4 regions of the Streptomyces sp. NPDC002623 genome follow, and region 3 is predicted to be linked to each of the others. Evidence: riboswitches for the same ligand, from Rfam matches in the RefSeq annotation. Region 3 holds a riboswitch; each other region holds the start of a gene.
The links. A riboswitch is a leader RNA that binds a small molecule or an ion and turns the genes downstream of it on or off. The one in region 3 is predicted to bind cobalamin.
Positions count from the first base shown of each region.

Region 1 (4,716 bases), on a different contig from region 3:
GGACTCATGAGCCTGACCGGGGACGCGGACGGTCCGCCGTACCGGGCGGGGATCTCGGTGTTCGACGTGATGACCGGCATGCACGCCGCCATCGGGATCCTGGCCGCGCTCAACCACCGCAACGCGACCGGGGCCGGACAGCACGTCGAGGTCAACCTCCTCTCCTCCGCGCTGTCGGGCCTGGTGAACCACACCTCGGCCCAGGTGGCCGGCGGTGTCGTCCCGCACCGGATGGGCAACGCGCATCCCAGCCTGTTTCCCTACGAACCGCTGCCCACGGCCGACAAGGACCTCATCGTCATCGCGGGCAACGACGGCCAGTTCCGCAGGCTCTGCGTCGAACTGGGCCTGGACGAGCTGGTCGAGGACCCTCGGTTCGCCGGCAACGAGGCCCGGACCCGCAACCGCGAGCAACTGCGTCCGCTCCTGGTCGCCAAGCTCGAACAGCGCCCGGCGGACGAGTGGTTCAGAAGACTGTCCGCGGCGGGTGTGCCCTGCGGACCGATCAACCACGTGGACGCAGGCGTCGCGCTCGCGGCGGACCTGGGGCTCGACCCGGTGGTCGCCCTGGGCAGCGGGCCGGACTCCGTGCCGATGATCCGCAACCCGATCACCTTCAGCGGCACCCCGCCCCGGCACGACCTTCCGCCGCCCGCCCTCGACCAGCACGGCGATGAGCTACGGGCCTGGCTCGCGACGGACAAGGAAGCGGATCGATGACCGCCGGACAGCCCCAACCTCAGCCCCAGCCCCAGCCCCAGCCCCAATCACAATCCCAGCCCCAGCCCCAGCCCCGGTATCCGACCGGTCTCGGGACCTCGGACGCCGCCACCATCAGCCTCCTCGGGCAGAACCTGGCGGAAGACCTGATGGGCCAGGTCGGCTTCGGCGAACTCGCGTTCTGGCTGGCCGCCCGACGCCGCCCCACCGCGGGCGAGGTGCGGCTCTTCGAGACGGTGCTGGTCGCGCTGGCCGACCACGGCTTCACGCCCACCGCGATCGCCGCACGCATGACCCTGTACTCCGCGCCGGAGTCCGTGCAAGGGGCCCTCGCCGCCGGGCTGCTCGGCGGCGGCTCCCGCTTTCTGGGCGTCACCGAGGACACCGGCCGCTTCCTCGCCGAGGTGCTCGCGGAGGCGAGCGCGGCGAGCGCGGCGGGCTCAGCGGGCGCGGCGGGCGTGCCCCTTCCCACCACCGACGCGGACTGGGATGCGCTGGCACGAGAAGCGCTGACGGAACGCAAGGCGGCGAGACAGCTCGTGCCCGGCCTCGGCCACCCGGTGCACAAGGAGGGCGACCCACGGACACCGGTGATCGTCCGTATCGCGCATGAGGAAGGGGTCTACGGCCCTCACCTCGCCCTGTTCGAGGCCGTCGGGCGGACGGCGCCGGACGTCCTCGGCCGCGCGCTGCCCCTCAACGGCGCCGGAGTGTGCGGAGCGGCGCTCGCCGATCTCGGGCTCCCCGTCGAGCTGCTGCGCGGCTTCGCGCTGCTCGCCCGGGCGGCCGGACTCCTCGGGCATCTCGCCGAGGAACTGCGCCGGCCCATCGCCCCGGACATCTACCGCTCGGTCGACCGCAACGCCCACTACGTCCCTGACGAAGCGCCGTAGGACCGACCGGAGGGCATCGGGGGCATCGGGGGTACGTGGGGCGAGCAGGCAATGCCATGGTAATTTTCGAACGCCAGTCGTATTCGTATACGCGGTAGTTCGCGTGCACGGGTCAGGGAATCCGGTGGGAGTCCGGAACTGACGCGCAGCGGTGAGGGTGACGGGCGGGGCGGCAACCACTGGACGACGGCCATGGCCGGGTCTGGGAAGGTGCCCCGCCGGGGTGATCCCGAGTCCGAAGACCTGCTGGCAGCCGACCGTCCGAACGGGCCCCGCGCATGGGCCTCGACGCCTAGGAAGCCGCTTCGTGCATCTGTCACGTCCCGCCCGCTGTTCCGTCCTGCTCCTGTCCGGGGCATTGCTGCTGTCCGCCTGTGGTCCGGGCTCGTCGTCCGAGGGGGCTTCGGGCGCCGGCGCGTCGGCGAAGGCCGTCACGCTGGACAACTGCGGGCAGAAGGTGACCGTCGGGGCCCCTCCAGAGCGGGCCGTCTCACTGAACCAGGGCACCACCGAGATCATGTTCTCGCTGGGCCTGGCCGACCGCATGGTGGGCACCGCCACCTGGACCGACCCGGTCATGAAGGGGCTCGAGAAGGCCGACGCTAAGGTGCCGCGGCTCGCCGACAACCAGCCGTCGTTCGAGAAGGTGCTGGACGCCGAGCCGGACTTCGTCGCCTCCTCCTTCGCCTCCACGCTGAGCAAGGGCGGAGTGGCCCCCCGCGACAAGTTCGAGGAGCTGGGGGTGCCGACGTACCTCTCGCCCGCCGACTGCGAGGGCAAGGACAACAGCGGCGGCGGCGACGGCTCGCGGACCGAGCCGCTGGCCATGGACACCGTGTACCGCGAAGTGCGCGAACTGGCGCGGATCTTCGGGGTGGCGGAGCGCGGCGAGAAGCTGGTCACCCAGCTCGAGGGCCGGGTGGCCGAGGCCACGTCCGGGATCGACGCCGCGGACGCCACCGTCCTGTACTGGTTCGCGAACCAGGAGTCCCCCTATCTGGCGGGCTGTTGCGGTGCGCCGGGCATCGTCACGAACGCGCTCGGCGCGAAGAACGTCTTCGACGACAGCACGCAGGAATGGCCGCAGGTGAACTGGGAGACGGTCGCCGACCGCAACCCCGACGTGCTCGTCATCGGCGACCTCACCCGTAAGTCGCAGACGGCCGAGACCGCCGCGCGGAAGATCGCGTTCCTGGAGTCCAACCCGGCGACCAAGAACATGGACGCGGTGCGGAAGAAGCGTTACGTGCTGCTCAGCGGGCAGGCCATGAACCCCACGATCCGCACCGTCGAGGGCGTGGAGAAGGTCGCCGCGGCGCTGCGCGCGTACGGGCTCGCCGGATGACCACCGCCCTGCGGTCGCCCGGGGTCCGACGGCTGCGGGCAGCCGCCGGGGCGCTGCGGGGCCTGGCCGGCCCGGTCGCCGGACTCGCGGTGCTGGCCGTTTCCGTCGCCGTGGCCATCACCATCGGGCCGGCGGACATCGGCGTCGGCGACGTCTGGTCCACGGTCGCCTCCCACCTGGGCTGGGGCGTCTCGGACCTGTCCCCCATCCGGGACGGCATCGTCTGGAACCTGCGGCTGCCGCGCACCCTGCTCGCCGCGGTGTGCGGCGCCGGGCTCGCCGTGTGCGGGGCGGTGCTGCAGTCGCTGCTGCGCAACCCGCTGGCCGACCCCTTCGTCCTGGGGGTGTCCTCCGGCGCGTCGACCGGGGCCGTCGTCGTGGTCGTCCTCGGGGTCGGCGGGAGCGTCGTGTCCGTGTCGGGGGGCGCGTTCGCGGGCGCGCTCGGCTCGTTCGCGCTGGTGCTGCTGCTCAGTCACACGCTCGGCGGGACGACGGACCGGGTGGTGCTGTCCGGTGTGGCCGCGATGCAGTTGTTCTCGGCCGTGACCTCGTTCGTCGTGCTGACGGCGGCCGACGCGGAGACCACCCGGGGCGTGCTGTTCTGGCTGCTCGGGTCGCTCAGCGGGGCCGGCTGGACCGAGGTGTGGCTCTGCCTGGCCGTGCTGGTGCTCGCCCTGACGGTGTGCCTCGGGTACGCGCGCACCCTGGACGCCTTCGCCTTCGGCCAGGACGCGGCGGCCACGCTCGGGGTCGCGGTGGTCCGGACCCGGCTGGTGCTGCTGTGCGTGACCGCCCTGTTGACGGCCGTGCTGGTGAGCGCGGCGGGCGCGATCGGCTTCGTCGGCCTGGTCCTGCCGCACGCGGCCCGCGCCCTGGTCGGACCCGGACATGCCCGGCTGCTGCCGGTGAGTGCGCTCGCCGGGGCGGTGTTCCTCGTGTGGGCCGACACCCTGGCCCGTACCGTCCTCGACCCGCAGGAGGTGCCGGTGGGCGTGGTGACGTCGCTCGTCGGCGTCCCGGCGTTCGTCCTGGTCCTGTACCGCACGAGGGGGACCCGATGAGGTGGACGCGATGAGGTGGACTCGGTGAGCGAGACGCACGACGGGGTGGACGCGTCGCCCACCCTCGCCGCCGACCGGGTGAGCCGCTCCGCCGACGGACGGCTGATCCTCGACGGCGTCAGCCTCGCCCCCCGGCCCGGCTCCGTGACCGGGCTGCTCGGCCCCAACGGATCGGGGAAGTCGACCCTGTTGCGGCTGCTGTCCGGGGTCCTGGCCCCCGCCTCGGGCGTCGTGACGCTCGACGGTCGCCCGCTGGGCGACTGGGGTCGCCGAGCCGTCGCCCGGCGCGTGGCCGTCGTCGAGCAACAGGCGGACACCCTGGTCGAGTTGACCGTCGCCGACGTGGTCCGCCTGGGCCGTGTCCCGCACCGCCGCGCCTGGACGCCGACGACCGCGGCGGACGAGAGTGCCGTCCGCACCGCTCTCGAACGCACCGGACTCACCGACCGCCTGGACCAGCCCTGGCACACGCTCTCCGGCGGGGAACGCCAACGCGTCCAGATCGCCCGCGCCCTCGCCCAGGAGCCACGCGAACTGCTGCTGGACGAACCGACCAACCACCTGGACATCCAGCACCAGCTCGACCTGCTGAACCTGGTCGCCGAACTGCCCGTCACCAGCGTGGTCGCCCTGCACGACCTGAACCTGGCGGCCATGTACTGCGACCAGGTCGTCGTGCTCCGGCAGGGCCGCGTGG
Region 1 covers NZ_JBSFWB010000017.1:203,269-207,984, forward strand. The annotation lists gene ACWD4O_RS29135 (CaiB/BaiF CoA transferase family protein) at 1-720, shown strand, start outside; gene ACWD4O_RS29140 (citryl-CoA lyase) at 717-1,613, shown strand; cobalamin riboswitch at 1,674-1,878, shown strand; gene ACWD4O_RS29145 (ABC transporter substrate-binding protein) at 1,921-2,958, shown strand; gene ACWD4O_RS29150 (FecCD family ABC transporter permease) at 2,955-4,019, shown strand; gene ACWD4O_RS29155 (ABC transporter ATP-binding protein) at 4,044-4,716, shown strand, end outside.
Region 1: another riboswitch for cobalamin. It lies ahead of ACWD4O_RS29145 (ABC transporter substrate-binding protein); the one in region 3 lies ahead of ACWD4O_RS03450 (ribonucleoside-diphosphate reductase subunit alpha).

Region 2 (4,716 bases), on a different contig from region 3:
AGTCCGTCATCGTCGTCGAGCACCACCAGGCCGTCATGGCGCACGCCGACTGGATCATCGACCTCGGCCCCGGCGCCGGCCACGACGGCGGAAAGATAGTCTTCGAGGGCACGCCTGCCGACCTCGTCGCCGCCCGTCCCACCCTCACCGGGGAGCACCTGGCGGCCTACGTCGGCGCCTGACCGGCGCGGGCGAGGGGGAGCCCGGTGATCAGTGGGCTCCCAGGCCGCCGCCGCCGAACGAGCCGCTGCTGCCGCGGCTCCAGCGCGGGCGTTTCTGGTCCGTGCTCGCCCGGGTCTGCATGTTGCTCAGTTCGTACGGGGTGAGGGGGCGGCCCCCCTTCGGGGTCCGAGGAACCTCGTCGGGCTCGCGGTTCTCGCGGATCTCACGCACCGCGCCGCCCGGCGGCAGCTGCGGTTGCTCCTCGGGGCGCGGCCGGTCCGGCTCACGCGACTTGACACGCGCGCCCAGCCAGAAGCCGCCGGCCAGCACGGCCAGCACGGCCATGCCGACGACGAACATCACGAGACTGAGCAGGCCGCTCGCGGCGGCCAGCTGCATGCTTGCGGTAGTCATATCAGCCGAATACCCCCGTAACGGGTCATGAACCCGCCATTCCGGGACCAGTCCGGAGACGTGACTCCCCGTCGACGGAACCTCACGCATGGCGTCCGGCAGACGTCGCTGCTGCCGGGCGGGTTTGGCGCCGCTCCTACCGGCTACCCGCCGGGGGTGACTTCGACGACATCCCAACAGGAACTCTTCCGATTCCTGGAGGACCGCTTCGCCTGCGCGCAGGCGTGCACCGAATGTGCGCGAACCTGTGCGCTGCGGGCGAGCCTCGTGGACCCGGAGGGGACCGAACGAGACGAACTCGTGCGACGCAAGGGCATCATGTGCGCGGAGGTGTGCGACGCGACCTGCCGGGTGCTGTCCGAGGACAACCGGATGGACGAGGCCGGCATCCGCGCCCAGCTGGAGTGGTGCCGGACCGTCTGCCTGGAGTGCGCCCATGTCTTCGACAAGCATCCGGGAGCCGAGGAGGGCGCGGCCGCCTGCCGCGCCTGCGCCGCGACCTGCACGGACTTTCTCGCCACGCTGGGCTGAGACCGCGCGCAGGCGCCCTCGCGGCGGACACCTCGCAGGGGCGACTCACGGCGGACGTCTCAGAGCGGGCTGCCCATCCGTACGTTCCAGCGCCCCGACCGGCCGCTGAGCTCCACGGCCGTCAGCGGCGGCACGTCAGTGCGCCAGAACGCCGACTCCGGCGCTCCCAGCGCCCGTACCACCGCGGCCCGGACGACCTCGGGCTCGGCGACGGCCACGGTCCGCCCCGGCTGCAGCGCGGCCGTGTCGAGCCAGGCGGCCACCCGTTCGCACACCGCCCGCACCGACTCCCCGCCGTGCGGCGCGGCCGTGGGGTCCGTGAGCCACGCGGCCAGCGCGTCCGGCTCCCGAGCCCCCACGTCCGCCAGCGCCTCGCCCCGCCAGCGGCCCGCGTCCAGCGCCGCCAGCCCGGGCGCGTCCACCGCGTCGAGGCCCAGTGCGACGGCCGTCTCGCGGCAGCGCACGGTGGGCGACGTCCAGACGCGCTCGGCCGTCGGCAGCGTCCCGGCGGCCGCCCGGGCCCGCCGCCGCCCGACGTCGTCGAGCGGACCGCCGTCGTCGAACCGCGCCTCGCGCAGGGCGGCGGTGAGCGCGGGGGAGACCAGGACCAGCCTGCTCGTCATGCGACGCCTTTCTCTCGTGTCCCGTGCGGCATCCGGCACATGACCGGGACGGGCGCCGGCCGTGTCGGAACCCGGGCGGGCAGCCGCGGGTCCGTCGTGGCCCGGTGGGCGGCGCGGGCCGACAACACGCCCTCGACCCGCCGGTGTTCGGCGGCCTCCGGCCCCGCGCGACCGGGCCGCGCCCGCAGTTCCGCACCCGTCATCGGAGGTCATCCTGCCGGACGGGCCGGCGGTCCCGCTCCCGTACCCCGTCCGTGCGCCCTTGGCCGGATCTGCACTTTCGCGGTACGGTCCTCGACGAAATCGACATCGACGACGGACAAGCGGAAGCCGGTGGAAGCCCGGCACGGTCGCGCCACTGTGTGCCGGGCCCCCATCTCAGGTGCGGGCCGGGTGAGTCAGACCCGCACCGTCGTCCTGTGCACCACCGAGCCGGGACGCGAGTTCCCCCAGGAGGTCCTGCCATGGCGCAGTCCGCCGTCCAGCCGAGCGCTACCCCTACCGCCCTCCCCGAGAAGCTGCCGATCGGGGCGATCGTCCCGTGGGCGGTCTTCTTCGGCATCCTGATGTTGGTCCTGCTGTACTTCGTCGGCGCCGAACAGGGCGCCACGTCCGTGGTGTCCGGCGAGGGCGTCCACGAGTGGGTGCACGACGCCCGCCACCTGCTCGGCTTCCCCTGCCACTGACAGCGAAGAGGAAGCGTATCCGCTCATGAACTCCGCAACTGTCAGAAACCTCCTGGTCCGTGGCATGCTCGCGGGACTTGCCGCGGGCCTGGTGGCCCTCTTCGTCGCCTACTTCCTGGGCGAACCGCGCGTCGACGAGGCGATCGCCTTCGAGGAGACGCACGCCCACGAGCACGGCGGCGAGGAACTCGTCAGCCGCACCCTGCAGTCCACCGCGGGCCTGTCCACCGGCGTCCTCGTCTACGGGGTCGCCTTCGGCGGCATCGCGGCCCTCGCGTACTGCTTCGCGCTCGGCCGCATCGGCCGCTTCGGGCCGCGCGCGAGCGCGCTGCTCCTGGCGGGCGCCGGGCTGGTCTCGGTGTATGTCGTCCCGTTCCTGAAGTACCCCGCCAACCCGCCGGCCGTCGGGGATCCCGACACGCTGAACCAGCGCACCACGCTGTACTTCCTGATGGTCGTGCTCAGTGTGCTGCTGGCGGTCGGCGCCGTCGTCCTGGGCAGGCGTCTCGCGCCGCGCCTGGGCAACTGGAACGCCACGCTGGCGGCGGGCGGGTTCTTCGTCCTCGTCGTGGGCCTGGCGTACGCCTTCCTGCCGTCGTTCAACGAGGCTCCGGCGGACTTCCCTGCGACTCTGCTGTGGCAGTACCGGCTCGCCGCCCTCGCCGTGCAGGCGGCCCTGTGGACCGCCTTCGGGCTGGTCTTCGGGGTGCTCGCGGAGCGCCTGCTGGCTCCCGAGGCCGCCAGGAAGCCGGCGGTGACGGCCCAGCCGACTCCGGTACCTCACTGATCGCCGCACGGTCGAAGGGCCCCGGGAGCGCTTCTGCTCCGGGGCCCTTCTGGCGTTGCGCTCCCCATTCCCAATTTCTGGAACACGTTCTACCGTGTGCGCCGTCAGGACCGTCCGGACACCGGCCTTGGGAAGCCAGGAGGCGCCGTGCACCTCGACCACACGCCCGAGCAGCTGCGGCTGCGCACCGAACTGCGCGCCTACTTCGCCGAGTTGGTGCCGGCCAACGCCTACGCCCGGCACATCGACCCGGTCGCCGCGAAACGCTTCTACCGCAAGACCATCCGCCAGTTGGGCGCGGACGGCTGGCTCGGCGTCGGCTGGCCGAAGGAGTACGGCGGCCGGGGCCTCACGCCCATCGAGCAGTTCGTCTTCTTCGACGAGGCCGCCCAGGCCGGCGTGCCGCTGCCGCTGATGGCGCTCAACACCGTGGGCCCGACGATCATGCGGTACGGCACGGACGAGCAGAAGGCCGACTTCCTGCCGAAGATCCTCGCCGGTGAGATCGACTTCGCCATCGGCTACAGCGAGCCCGACGCCGGCACCGACCTCGCCGCCCTCAAGACCCGTGCGGTACGCGAAGGCGACGAGTACGTGGTCAACGGGCAGAAGATCTGGACGACCAACGGCGACACCGCGGACTGGGTCTGGCTCGCCGTGCGCACCGACCCCGAGGCCCCGCCGCACAAGGGCATCACCATGCTCCTGGTGCCGACCGCCGACCCCGGCTACTCCTGCACGGTCATCCGCACCCTCGCCTCGCACGACACCACCGCCAGCTACTACGAGAACGTCCGGGTCCCGGTCTCCCGGCGGGTCGGTCCCGAGAACCAGGGCTGGCGGCTGATCACCAACCAGCTCAACCACGAGCGCGTGACCCTCGCCGCGCACGGCACGATGGCCATCCGCGCCCTGCACGACGTGCAGCGCTGGGCGACGGAGACCAAGCTCGCCGACGGCCGCCGGGTCGTCGACCTGCCCTGGGTGCGCCGCCGGCTGGCCCGGACCCATGTGAAGCTCGACGCGCTCAAGCTGCTGAACTGGCAGATGGTCGGCGCCCTCCAGAACGGCACCCTCACGCCCCAGGACGCCTCCGCCGTCAAGGTCTACGGCTCCGAGGCCCGCCGGGACGCCTACGCCTGGCTGATGGAGATCGTCGCGGCCCCCGGCGCACTCCAGGAGGGCTCCGCGGGCGCCGTGCTGCACGGCGAGCTCGAACGGGGCTACCGCTCCGCCGTGATCTTCACCTTCGGCGGCGGCAACAACGAGATCCAGCGGGAGATCATCTCCTGGATAGGGCTGGGGATGCCGCGGGTACGGCGTTAGCCTGCCGGTATGACCGCCGACCCGGGGCTGTTCGGCCCCGAGAGCGTGACATGGCAGGTCCATGGCGATCCGATGATGTGGGTCGCCGGGATCCGCGCGCTCTATCTCCAGGCACTGCACCCACGTGCCGTCCGCGGAGTCATGCAGAACTCCGACTTCCGGCAGGACGCCTGGGGCCGGCTCATGC
Region 2 covers NZ_JBSFWB010000032.1:66,050-70,765, reverse strand. The annotation lists gene ACWD4O_RS38445 (ATP-binding cassette domain-containing protein) at 1-182, shown strand, start outside; gene ACWD4O_RS38440 (DUF6479 family protein) at 211-576, opposite strand; gene ACWD4O_RS38435 (ferredoxin) at 733-1,107, shown strand; gene ACWD4O_RS38430 (histidine phosphatase family protein) at 1,167-1,730, opposite strand; cobalamin riboswitch at 2,002-2,158, shown strand; gene ACWD4O_RS38425 (CbtB domain-containing protein) at 2,195-2,416, shown strand; gene ACWD4O_RS38420 (CbtA family protein) at 2,442-3,203, shown strand; gene ACWD4O_RS38415 (acyl-CoA dehydrogenase family protein) at 3,351-4,529, shown strand; gene ACWD4O_RS38410 (oxygenase MpaB family protein) at 4,539-4,716, shown strand, end outside.
Region 2: another riboswitch for cobalamin. It lies ahead of ACWD4O_RS38425 (CbtB domain-containing protein); the one in region 3 lies ahead of ACWD4O_RS03450 (ribonucleoside-diphosphate reductase subunit alpha).

Region 3 (4,716 bases):
GTTGACCTGGAGGAACTCACCGGACAGCGTCTCGCGCTTGAACAGGTTGGACACCTGCGGCTCGATGCACTCGTACACGCCCGCGATGGACGCGATGGTGGCGGTCGGCGCGATGGCGAGCAGCAGCGAGTTGCGCAGGCCCGTCGCCGCGATCCGCGTCCGCAGCGCCGCCCAGCGCTCCGGCCAGGTGAACTCGACGCCGTAGTGGTCGGGGTGCAGCACACCGCGAGCGGTACGGGTCTTGTCCCAGGCGGGCAGCGGGCCGCTGCGCTCGGCCAGGTCGGCGGAGGCCTCGTACGCGGCCAGCATGATGCGCTCGGCGATCCGGGTGGACAGGGCCTTGGCCTCGGCGGAGTCGAACGGCAGCCGCAGCTTGAAGAAGACGTCCTGCAGGCCCATCGCGCCGAGACCGACCGGCCGCCAGCGGGCGTTGGAGCGGCCCGCCTGCTCGGTCGGGTAGAAGTTGATGTCGACGACCCGGTCGAGGAAGGTGACGGCGGTGCGGACGGCCGCGTCCAGCCGCTCCCAGTCGATGCCGTCGCCGTCCTCGGCCGCCGGGTCGACGAACGCGCCGAGGTTCACCGAACCCAGGTTGCACACGGCCGTCTCGCCGTCGTCCGTGACCTCCAGGATCTCCGTGCAGAGGTTGGAGGAGTGCACGACGTGACCCGGCTCGGCCGTCTGGTTGGCGGTGCGGTTGGCGGCGTCCTTGAAGGTCATCCAGCCGTTGCCGGTCTGCGCGAGGGTGCGCATCATGCGGCCGTACAGGTCACGGGCCGGGATGGTCTTCTTCGCGAGCCCGTCCCGCTCGGCCTTGCGGTACGCGGCCTCGAACTCCGCGCCCCACAGGTCGACCAGCTCGGGCACGTCCGAGGGCGAGAACAGCGACCACTGCTCGTCCGCGTTCACGCGCCGCATGAACTCGTCCGGGATCCAGTGCGCGAGGTTCAGGTTGTGCGTACGGCGGGCGTCCTCGCCGGTGTTGTCCCGCAGCTCCAGGAACTCCTCGATGTCGGAGTGCCAGGTCTCCAGGTAGACCGCGGCCGCGCCCTTGCGCCGGCCGCCCTGGTTCACGGCGGCGACCGAGGCGTCCAGGGTCTTCAGGAACGGCACGATGCCGTTGGAGTGCCCGTTGGTGCCGCGGATCAGCGAACCGCGGCTGCGGATCCGGGAGTACGACAGCCCGATGCCGCCGGCGTGCTTCGAGAGACGGGCGACCTGGTGGTAGCGGTCGTAGATGGAGTCCAGCTCGTCCAGCGGGGAGTCGAGGAGGTAGCAGGACGACATCTGGGGGTGCCGGGTGCCGGAGTTGAAGAGCGTGGGGGAGGACGGCAGGTAGTCCAGGCGGCTCATCAGCCCGTACAGCGCGGCGACCTCGTCCAGCGCACGCGTGCTGTCGTCCTCGGCCAGGCCGGCGGCGACGCGCAGCAGGAAGTGCTGGGGCGTCTCGACGACCTTGCGGGTGATCGGGTGCCGCAGCAGATAGCGGCTGTGCAGAGTGCGCAGCCCGAAGTAGCCGAAGCGGTCGTCGGCGGTCGTGTCGATCAGCGCGTCGAGACGGGCCGCGTGGACGCGCACGAACTCGGCGGTGCGGTCCGCGATCAGACCCTCGCGGTGGCCGACGGCGACCGAGGCGGTGAACGACGTGACCCCCTGGGAGGCGGCCTCCGCGGCGATGCTGATGGTCAGCAGCCGGGCGGCCAGCTTCGAGTAGGCGGGGTCCTCGGAGATCAGACCGGCGGCCGCCTCCGTCGCCAGCTCGCGCAGCTCCGCCTCGTCGGCCCGCGAGGACCGGCCGCGCAGGGCGGCGGCGGCGACCCGGCCGGGGGCGGCGTCGGGAAGGTCGGCGGTCAGCTCGGTCAGGGTCCGCAGCAACGCGTTCCCGGGACCGTCGGTCTCCAGCTCGAAGACTGAAACCGGGTCGGCTGGCGCGATGGTCACGTGAGGCTCTCCCTCGCTCGGCAGGGGGCCTGGCGGAGGGCAGGGCAGCACACGAGCGCACGGGGCGTCGCGTCCACCGGCCCACTCCGCGAGGCCCGGACGTCAGGGCACCCGGACCGGGACGGCCGGGCGCGCTGTCGGCAGGACCTCGGACTGAACAGGCGTGCACATATGGGTGGACATGCACGCGTGTACACCGTTGCGGGACAGTTCCGGATTCGCACCGGATTCCCCTGCGGCGACAGCGAGCATGAGCATACATCTTGTGCCCGGCTGTCGTGTCACCCCCAGATGTTGTGTCGCGCTGGTTTCAGAGCGTCAACTTGTAGGCGAGGAGAGTGATGTCGTCCAGGTGCGGCAGGGGATTCCAGTCCCGCTCTGGTGTGCGGACGAAACCGAGACGTTCGTAGATGCGGTGGGCGGCCGCCATGGTGCGCTGGGTCGACAGGACGACGGCCGTGCAGCCCTCCGCGGCCCGCGCCCGGTTGAGGCAGGCCCGCACGAGGGCCTCGCCCGCGCCGCGGCCGCGCGCCTCGCGCGCGACCGCCAGCATCCGTATCTCGGCCTCGCCGGGGCGCGCGATGTCGGCCATCGCACCCCCCGAGGGGACGAAGGTCACTCCGCCGAGGACCGCGTCGCCCTCCACGGCGACCAGCACCTCGGCGGCGGCCGTACGTTTCGCGACGTCCCTCAGCTCGTGGAGGTACTCGTCGCTCTCGCCGAAGTCGAGCAGCCCGTCGTCCAGGTAGGCGCGGGCCGTGAGTTCGCCGAGGGCGTCGTGCTCGGTGGGTCGTACTGCCCGGATGTGGATGTCCATGCCAGGCAGTGTGCGACACGCACAGGGCGGAGGGCCGCCGGATGTCTCCGACGGCCCTCCGCGTGCTTCGCCCGGTTCCTCGGGTCAGTGACCGGCGTTCGCCGTCGCCGGGGGCAGTTCCTTCTGGACGCCCGGGTCGCCGGCGTCCGCCGTGTAGTCCTCCGGCTTGGTCTCGTCGATGCCTTCCGGAGCCTTGAGCGCCTTCAGGGCGAAGGTCAGGACCACCGTGACGGCGACGTTCAGGACGAACGCCGTCAGGCCGATGTAGCCGATCTCGCCGAGGCCCGGGATCTCCTTCGACGAGCCGCCGAAGTGCTTCTGGGTCGGGGAGGCGACGCCGTACGCGGCGACCGTGCCGTAGAGCATGCCGACCGCCCAGCCGGCGAGCAGGGCCCAGCGGTGGAACCAGCGGGTGAAGAGGCCGCCGACCAGGGCCGGGAAGGTCTGCAGGATCCAGATGCCGCCCAGCAGCTGGAAGTTGATGGCGACGGTCTTGTCCATGGTGAGGACGAAGACCAGGGCCCCCACCTTCACCAGGAGCGAGACCAGCTTGGAGACCCTGGTCTCCTGCGCGGGCGTCGCGTCCGGCTTGATGAAGTCCTTGTAGATGTTGCGCGTGAAGAGATTCGCGGCCGCGATCGACATGATGGCCGCCGGCACGAGCGCGCCGATGCCGATCGCCGCGAACGCCACGCCCGCGAACCAGGCCGGGAACATGTCCTCGAACAGCTGCGGGATGGCCAGCTGCCCGTTGGTGACCTTGACCCCGGCGGCGATCGCCATGAAGCCGAGCAGCGCGAGCAGGCCCAGCATCAGGGAGTACAGCGGCAGGATCGTGGTGTTGCGGCGGATCACCTCACGGCTGCGGGAGGAGAGCGTCGCCGTGATCGAGTGGGGGTACATGAACAGCGCGAGCGCCGAGCCCAACGCCAGCGTCGCGTAGGTCCACTGACCGGGTTCGCCCGGCGCCAGCGCGCCGCGCGGCTTGCCCGTCGCCGGGTTGGTCTGGCTGAACGCCTCGCCCGCCTTGGCGAAGATGTCGTCGAAGCCGCCGAGCTTGATCGGGATGTAGATGATCGCCACCGCGATGACGATGTAGATCAGCGTGTCCTTCACGAACGCGATCAGCGCGGGGGCCCGTAGGCCCGAGGAGTAGGTGTAGGCGGCCAGCACGCCGAACGCGATCAGCAGCGGCAGGTCCTTCACGAACCAGTTGGTGTCCTCGCCGCCGCCGACGCCCATCACGTCGAGCACCGCCTGGATGCCCACGAGCTGCAGCGCGATGTATGGCATCGTTGCCAGGATGCCGGTGACGGCGACCGCCAGCGACAGGCCCTTCGAGCCCCAGCGGCCGCGCACGAAGTCGGAGGTCGTCACATAGCCGTGCTTGTGGGAGACCGACCACAGGCGGGGCAGGAACGTGAAGATCAGCGGGTAGACGAGGATCGTGTAGGGCACCGCGAAGAAGCCGGCCGCGCCCGCCGCGTAGATCGCCGCCGGGACGGCGACGAAGGTGTACGCGGTGTAGAGGTCGCCGCCGAGCAGGAACCAGGTGACCCAGGTGCCGAACGACCGGCCGCCCAGGCCCCATTCGTCGAGGCTGTTCTCGTTCTCGGCCTTGCGCCAGCGCGCGGCCAGGAAGCCCATGGCCGTGACGGCCAGGAAGAAGAAGATGAAGACGGCGAGTGCCACGCCGTTCACGCCGTCGTTCATTCCGCCGCACCCCCGCTCCGGGTCCTACGGCCGCGCTGGTCGATCTGCCACAGCTTGTACGCGGTCACCGTGAGCGCGGTGGACAGCAGCACCCACAGCATCTGGTACCAGTAGAAGAAGGGGATCCCGATGAACGCCGGATCGACCTTCGCGTACGAACCCACCCACAGCATCGCCACGAACGGCGCGAACAGACACAGGGCGATGACGACGCGCACAGGCGTCACCACCGGCTCCTTCGGCAC
Region 3 covers NZ_JBSFWB010000002.1:167,782-172,497, reverse strand. The annotation lists gene ACWD4O_RS03450 (ribonucleoside-diphosphate reductase subunit alpha) at 1-1,941, opposite strand, end outside; cobalamin riboswitch at 2,064-2,199, opposite strand; gene ACWD4O_RS03445 (GNAT family N-acetyltransferase) at 2,252-2,758, opposite strand; gene mctP (monocarboxylate uptake permease MctP) at 2,843-4,471, opposite strand; gene ACWD4O_RS03435 (DUF3311 domain-containing protein) at 4,468-4,716, opposite strand, start outside.

Region 4 (4,716 bases), on a different contig from region 3:
CACGATCGCCGACTTCTGCTCCTGAGCCCTCGGCCGGACCCGAGTGGGGGCCGGGGCGCTCGTGGCGCCCCGGCTCTCGGGACGGTCGGTCAGGACGCGGTCAGCTCGCCGCGGACCGTGCGGGCGGCGGCGACGAGGTTCTCCAGCGAGGTGCGGGTCTCGGGCCAGGCGCGGGTCTTCAGGCCGCAGTCGGGGTTGACCCACAGCCGTTCGGCGGGGATGGCCTCGAGGCCGGTGCGCAGCAGTTCGGCCGCCTCCTGCACGCTCGGGACGCGCGGGGAGTGGATGTCGTAGACGCCGGGGCCGGCCTCGCGGGGGTAGCCGTGGGCGGCGAGTTCGCGGGCGACCTGCATGTGGGAACGGGCGGCCTCCAGGCTGATGACGTCGGCGTCGAGGTCGTCGATGGCCTGGACGACGTCGCCGAACTCGGCGTAGCACATATGGGTGTGGATCTGGGTGTCCGGACGGACGCCGCTCGTCGTCAGCCGGAACGCCTCCGTCGCCCACGCGAGGTAGGCGGGGTGGTCGGAGGCGCGCAGCGGCAGCGTCTCGCGCAGGGCGGGCTCGTCGACCTGGATGACCGAAGTGCCCGCCGTCTCAAGGTCGTTCACCTCGTCGCGCAGGGCGAGGGCGACCTGGCGGGCGGTGTCGCCGAGGGGCTGGTCGTCGCGGACGAAGGACCAGGCGAGCATGGTGACCGGGCCGGTGAGCATGCCCTTGACCGGGCGTGGGGTGAGGGACTGGGCGTAGGTCGTCCAGCGCACGGTCATCGGCTCGGGGCGGGAGACGTCGCCCGCCAGGATCGGCGGGCGGACGTAGCGGGTGCCGTAGGACTGCACCCAGCCGTGCTGGGTGGCGAGGTAGCCGGTGAGCTGCTCGGCGAAGTACTGGACCATGTCGTTGCGTTCGGCCTCGCCGTGCACCAGGACGTCCAGGCCGGTCTTCTCCTGGAAGGCGATCACCTCCTGGATCTCGGCCCTGATCCGCTCCTCGTAGCCGGCCGTGTCGATCCGGCCGGCCCGCAGGTCCGCGCGGGCGGTGCGCAGTTCGCCGGTCTGCGGGAAGGAGCCGATGGTGGTGGTCGGCAGGAGCGGCAGGCCGAGGTGGGTGCGCTGGGCCGCGGCCCGTTCGGCGTAGGGCTGGGAGCGGCGGGCGTCAGCATCGGTGACGGCCTCGGCGCGGGCCCGGACGGCAGGGTCGTGGGTGACGGGGGAGTTCACGCGGGAGGCCAGATCGGACCGGTTCGCGGTCAGTTCCGCCGAGATGGAACCGGTGCCGTGGGTCAGCCCCTTGGCGAGGGTGACGATCTCGGCGGTCTTCTGCTTCGCGAAGGCGAGCCAGCGCAGGATCTGCGGGTCGACGTCCCGTTCGGCGGCCGTGTCGAGGGGGACGTGCAGCAGGGAGCAGGAGGCGGCCACGTCGACCCGGTCGGCCAGGCCGAGCAGGGTGCCGAGCAGGGCGAGGGATTTCGACAGGTCGTTGATCCAGATGTTGCGGCCGTTGACGACACCGGCGATCAGACGCTTGCCGGGCAGCCCGCCCACGGCTGCCAGCGCGTCGAGGTTGGCTGCGGCGGTGTCGGTGAAGTCCAGGGCGAGCCCTTCGACGGGAGCCTTGGCCAGGACGGGCAGGGCCTCGCCCAGCCGGTCGAAGTAGGAGGCGATCAGCAGCTTGGGCCGGTCGGTGAGGGCCCCGAGGTCGCGGCAGGCGCGGGCGGCGGCGTTGAGCTCGGCCGGGGTGCGGTCCTGGACGAGGGCGGGCTCGTCGAGTTGCACCCATTCCGCGCCCGCCGCCCGCAGGTCGGCGAGGACCTCGGCGTACACCGGGAGCAGACGGTCCAGCAGGGTCAGCGGGTCGAAGTCCGCCGCCACGCCGGGGGCAGGCTTGGCCAGCAGCAGATAGGTGACCGGGCCGACCAGGACGGGACGGGCGGTGAGCCCGAGGGCAAGGGCTTCGCCCAGCTCGGCGACCTGCTTGGTGGAGTCGGTCGTGAAGACCGTGTCCGGGCCCAACTCGGGGACGAGGTAGTGGTAGTTGGTGTCGAACCACTTGGTCATCTCCAGCGGCGCGACGTCCTGGGTACCGCGCGCCATGGCGAAGTAGCCGTCCAGGGCGTCCGCATCGACGGCCGCCCGGTGGCGGTCGGGGATCGCGCCGACCATGACGGTGGTGTCCAGGACGTGGTCGTAGTACGAGAAGTCGCCGGTGGGCGCCTCGTGGATGCCGGCCTCGGCGATCTGCCGCCAGTTGTCGGCACGCAGTTCGGCGGCGGCGGTCCGGAGGGCGTCGGCGGTGACGCGGCCCTTCCAGTAGCCCTCGATGGCTTTCTTCAGTTCCCGGTTCGGGCCCTGGCGGGGGTAGCCGTACACGGTGGCCCGTGCTGCCGCGGCTGCGGGCTTGGTGGTCACGGAGATCTCCTTCGCGAGATGAATCCCTGAGATCCCGGGGACGGGACGCGAGCGCGAAGGGGTGACGAACCGGACGGAGACCGACTGCGCAAGGTACGGCGCGGTCGTCCGCCTGGTAGGTACGCCGACCCGCCCACGAGGTCACCGGGATGTCCGCACACGAGTGGTTCGGGTGCGGGCAGTTGGCAGGTCTTCGGACTCGCGGGCACGTCTGTGTCGTACGAAGTCGTACGAGACACCTACTGGCCGTCGCTTCCCAGGCCCTGCGTGGACCCAGTGCGTATGACGGCGGTCGTTCCCGCTCACCGCTGCGGGGCAGTCCCGGATTCCCACCGGGTTCCCTCTTGCGACGCATCCCGCCTGGCGGACGGGGCGAACCAGCTGCACCAGCCACCGTACGGCGACCGTCAGGGATGCGGCCCGTGGTGTCCGGCATTCGGATGGTGGCGTGGGCCACATGGCGGACGCGTGTGGAACGGATCGGGGGAGGGAAACGCGCCCCCGCGTCTCCCTCCGCCCGGGTTGCCCGGCCCTGGTCGTACGGCCGACAGCAGTGAAGAACCGGGGCGACTCGCGGGCCGGAGCGGGGGCCGGGGCCGGGGGCGCGGACGCGTCGGCGTCACGCCTCCTGCGGGCTCGCCGCCAGGCGGACGGCGGCGTCGACCCGCGTGTCCAGCACCGGCGACGCGTCGGGCCAGCCTACGTACCGCACGCACAGCTCCTGGCGACCCGTCTCCACCGACACCACGCCCGGCGGCAGATCCAGTCGGCGTATCTCCCGGCGGTGCAGTCGGGTCGGCGGCCGCTCCTCGGTGAGGCGGACCAGGATCGCCGTGTACCAGCTGTTTCCGCCCTCGAGGCCGTCGTCGACGATGGAGCAGGCGATGCCCACCTCGACGCCGTCCCGGTGCACCACGGCCAGCACTTCGCCGCGGAAGAGCGGGCTCGCGGGGAGCTTCCACTGCTCCCCGTCGGTGGTGAGCGCGGCCAAGTCTGTTTCGCAACGCCCTCCGTTGCGGCCCGCCCAGGCGGTCAGCATCGCGCGGCTGCGCGCCTGCCGCTCCGCGTCACGCCGTACCTCGGCCAATGTCATGGCGGAGATCGCGACCCCGAGCACGACCGTGAAAGCCACCACGAGCAGGATCACCTGCCACGGGAATCCCCAGATGAGCCCGCCGACGAGGAGGAGCGCCGACCCGCCTCCTGCGATGGCCACACCCATGATGAGAGCTTCCCGCTCATCGTCCAAAAGGGGCATGTACCTCAGTAGACCACCGCTTGCCGCCAATTGCCCCACCCGGTCAGTAAAGTGGCCGTGACTCAGAGGTAGTTGACGAGTCGTCAGCTCGCGGAATCCGGAGAGACCGGCGGATCCTCGGCAACTCCGCCCGCCGCCGGTGGCGACGGCCGTCTGGGCATCGGCTGTCTCCGGGGGCATCGGGTGCGCGGCGGCGGTCGGGCTCTCAGTGGGTTCCGGGCTGGATGAGCTTGTAGAAGAGGCGGGCGCCGGCCCGTCGGGCGGACTGGCGCAGCCGCACGGGGAGCGGCCGGGCCGGCGCCGGCCCGGCCGGCTTCGTGGCCAGGCGGGGGAAGAGAGCTTCGGCGTTGGTGCGGTTGACGGCTGTCAGCGTGTGGGGGTCCACGCCGCTGTCCAGTCCGTTGGCGAAGTACTGGGAGGCAGGGGTGGGGGCGAAGGGCCAGTCGCTGCCGAACAGGACGTGTCCGGGGCGGGTGAAGGCGAGCAGGGTGGGCAGGGCGGCGGGGCTGGCGGAGAGAGCGGTGTCGTAGTAGAAGTCGCGCAGGTCGTCCAGGGTGTCGAGGGGGCTGCGTCCGGTGTCGGCGGCGATGGCGACGGCCATGCGGTGCGAGGCGTAAGGGACGAAGCCGCCGGCGTGGCTGAGGACGAAGCGGATGTTCGGGTGGCGGCGCGGGATGCCGTTGCGGACCAGGAGGTAGGCGGCGCGGGTGGTGTCGAGGAGGAAGTCGGCGGCGAACGGGGGGATTCCGTCGACGGCGGGTGCGGGGAGTTCGGCGGGGTGGACGAAGACGACGGCGCCGTGCTCGTCGAGCACGCGCCACAGTGAGTCCTGGCCCTCGGCGCCCAGGTAGGCGCCCTGGTTGTTGGCGAGCAGGGTGACCCCGTCCGCCCCGAGCCGGGCGAGGGCCCGCTCCGCCTCCTGCGCCGACGCGTCGATGTCGGGCATGGGCAGTGTGGCGAACCACCCGAAGCGGTCGGGGTGTTCGGCGGCGACGGACGCCGAGTGGTCGTTGAGTCGTTGGGCCAGGTCGGCGGCCTCGCCGGGGTGGG
Region 4 covers NZ_JBSFWB010000056.1:24,314-29,029, forward strand. The annotation lists gene ACWD4O_RS45375 (hypothetical protein) at 1-25, shown strand, start outside; gene metE (5-methyltetrahydropteroyltriglutamate--homocysteine S-methyltransferase) at 90-2,408, opposite strand; cobalamin riboswitch at 2,576-2,805, opposite strand; gene ACWD4O_RS45385 (hypothetical protein) at 3,028-3,624, opposite strand; gene ACWD4O_RS45390 (amidohydrolase family protein) at 3,872-4,716, opposite strand, start outside.
Region 4: another riboswitch for cobalamin. It lies ahead of metE (5-methyltetrahydropteroyltriglutamate--homocysteine S-methyltransferase); the one in region 3 lies ahead of ACWD4O_RS03450 (ribonucleoside-diphosphate reductase subunit alpha).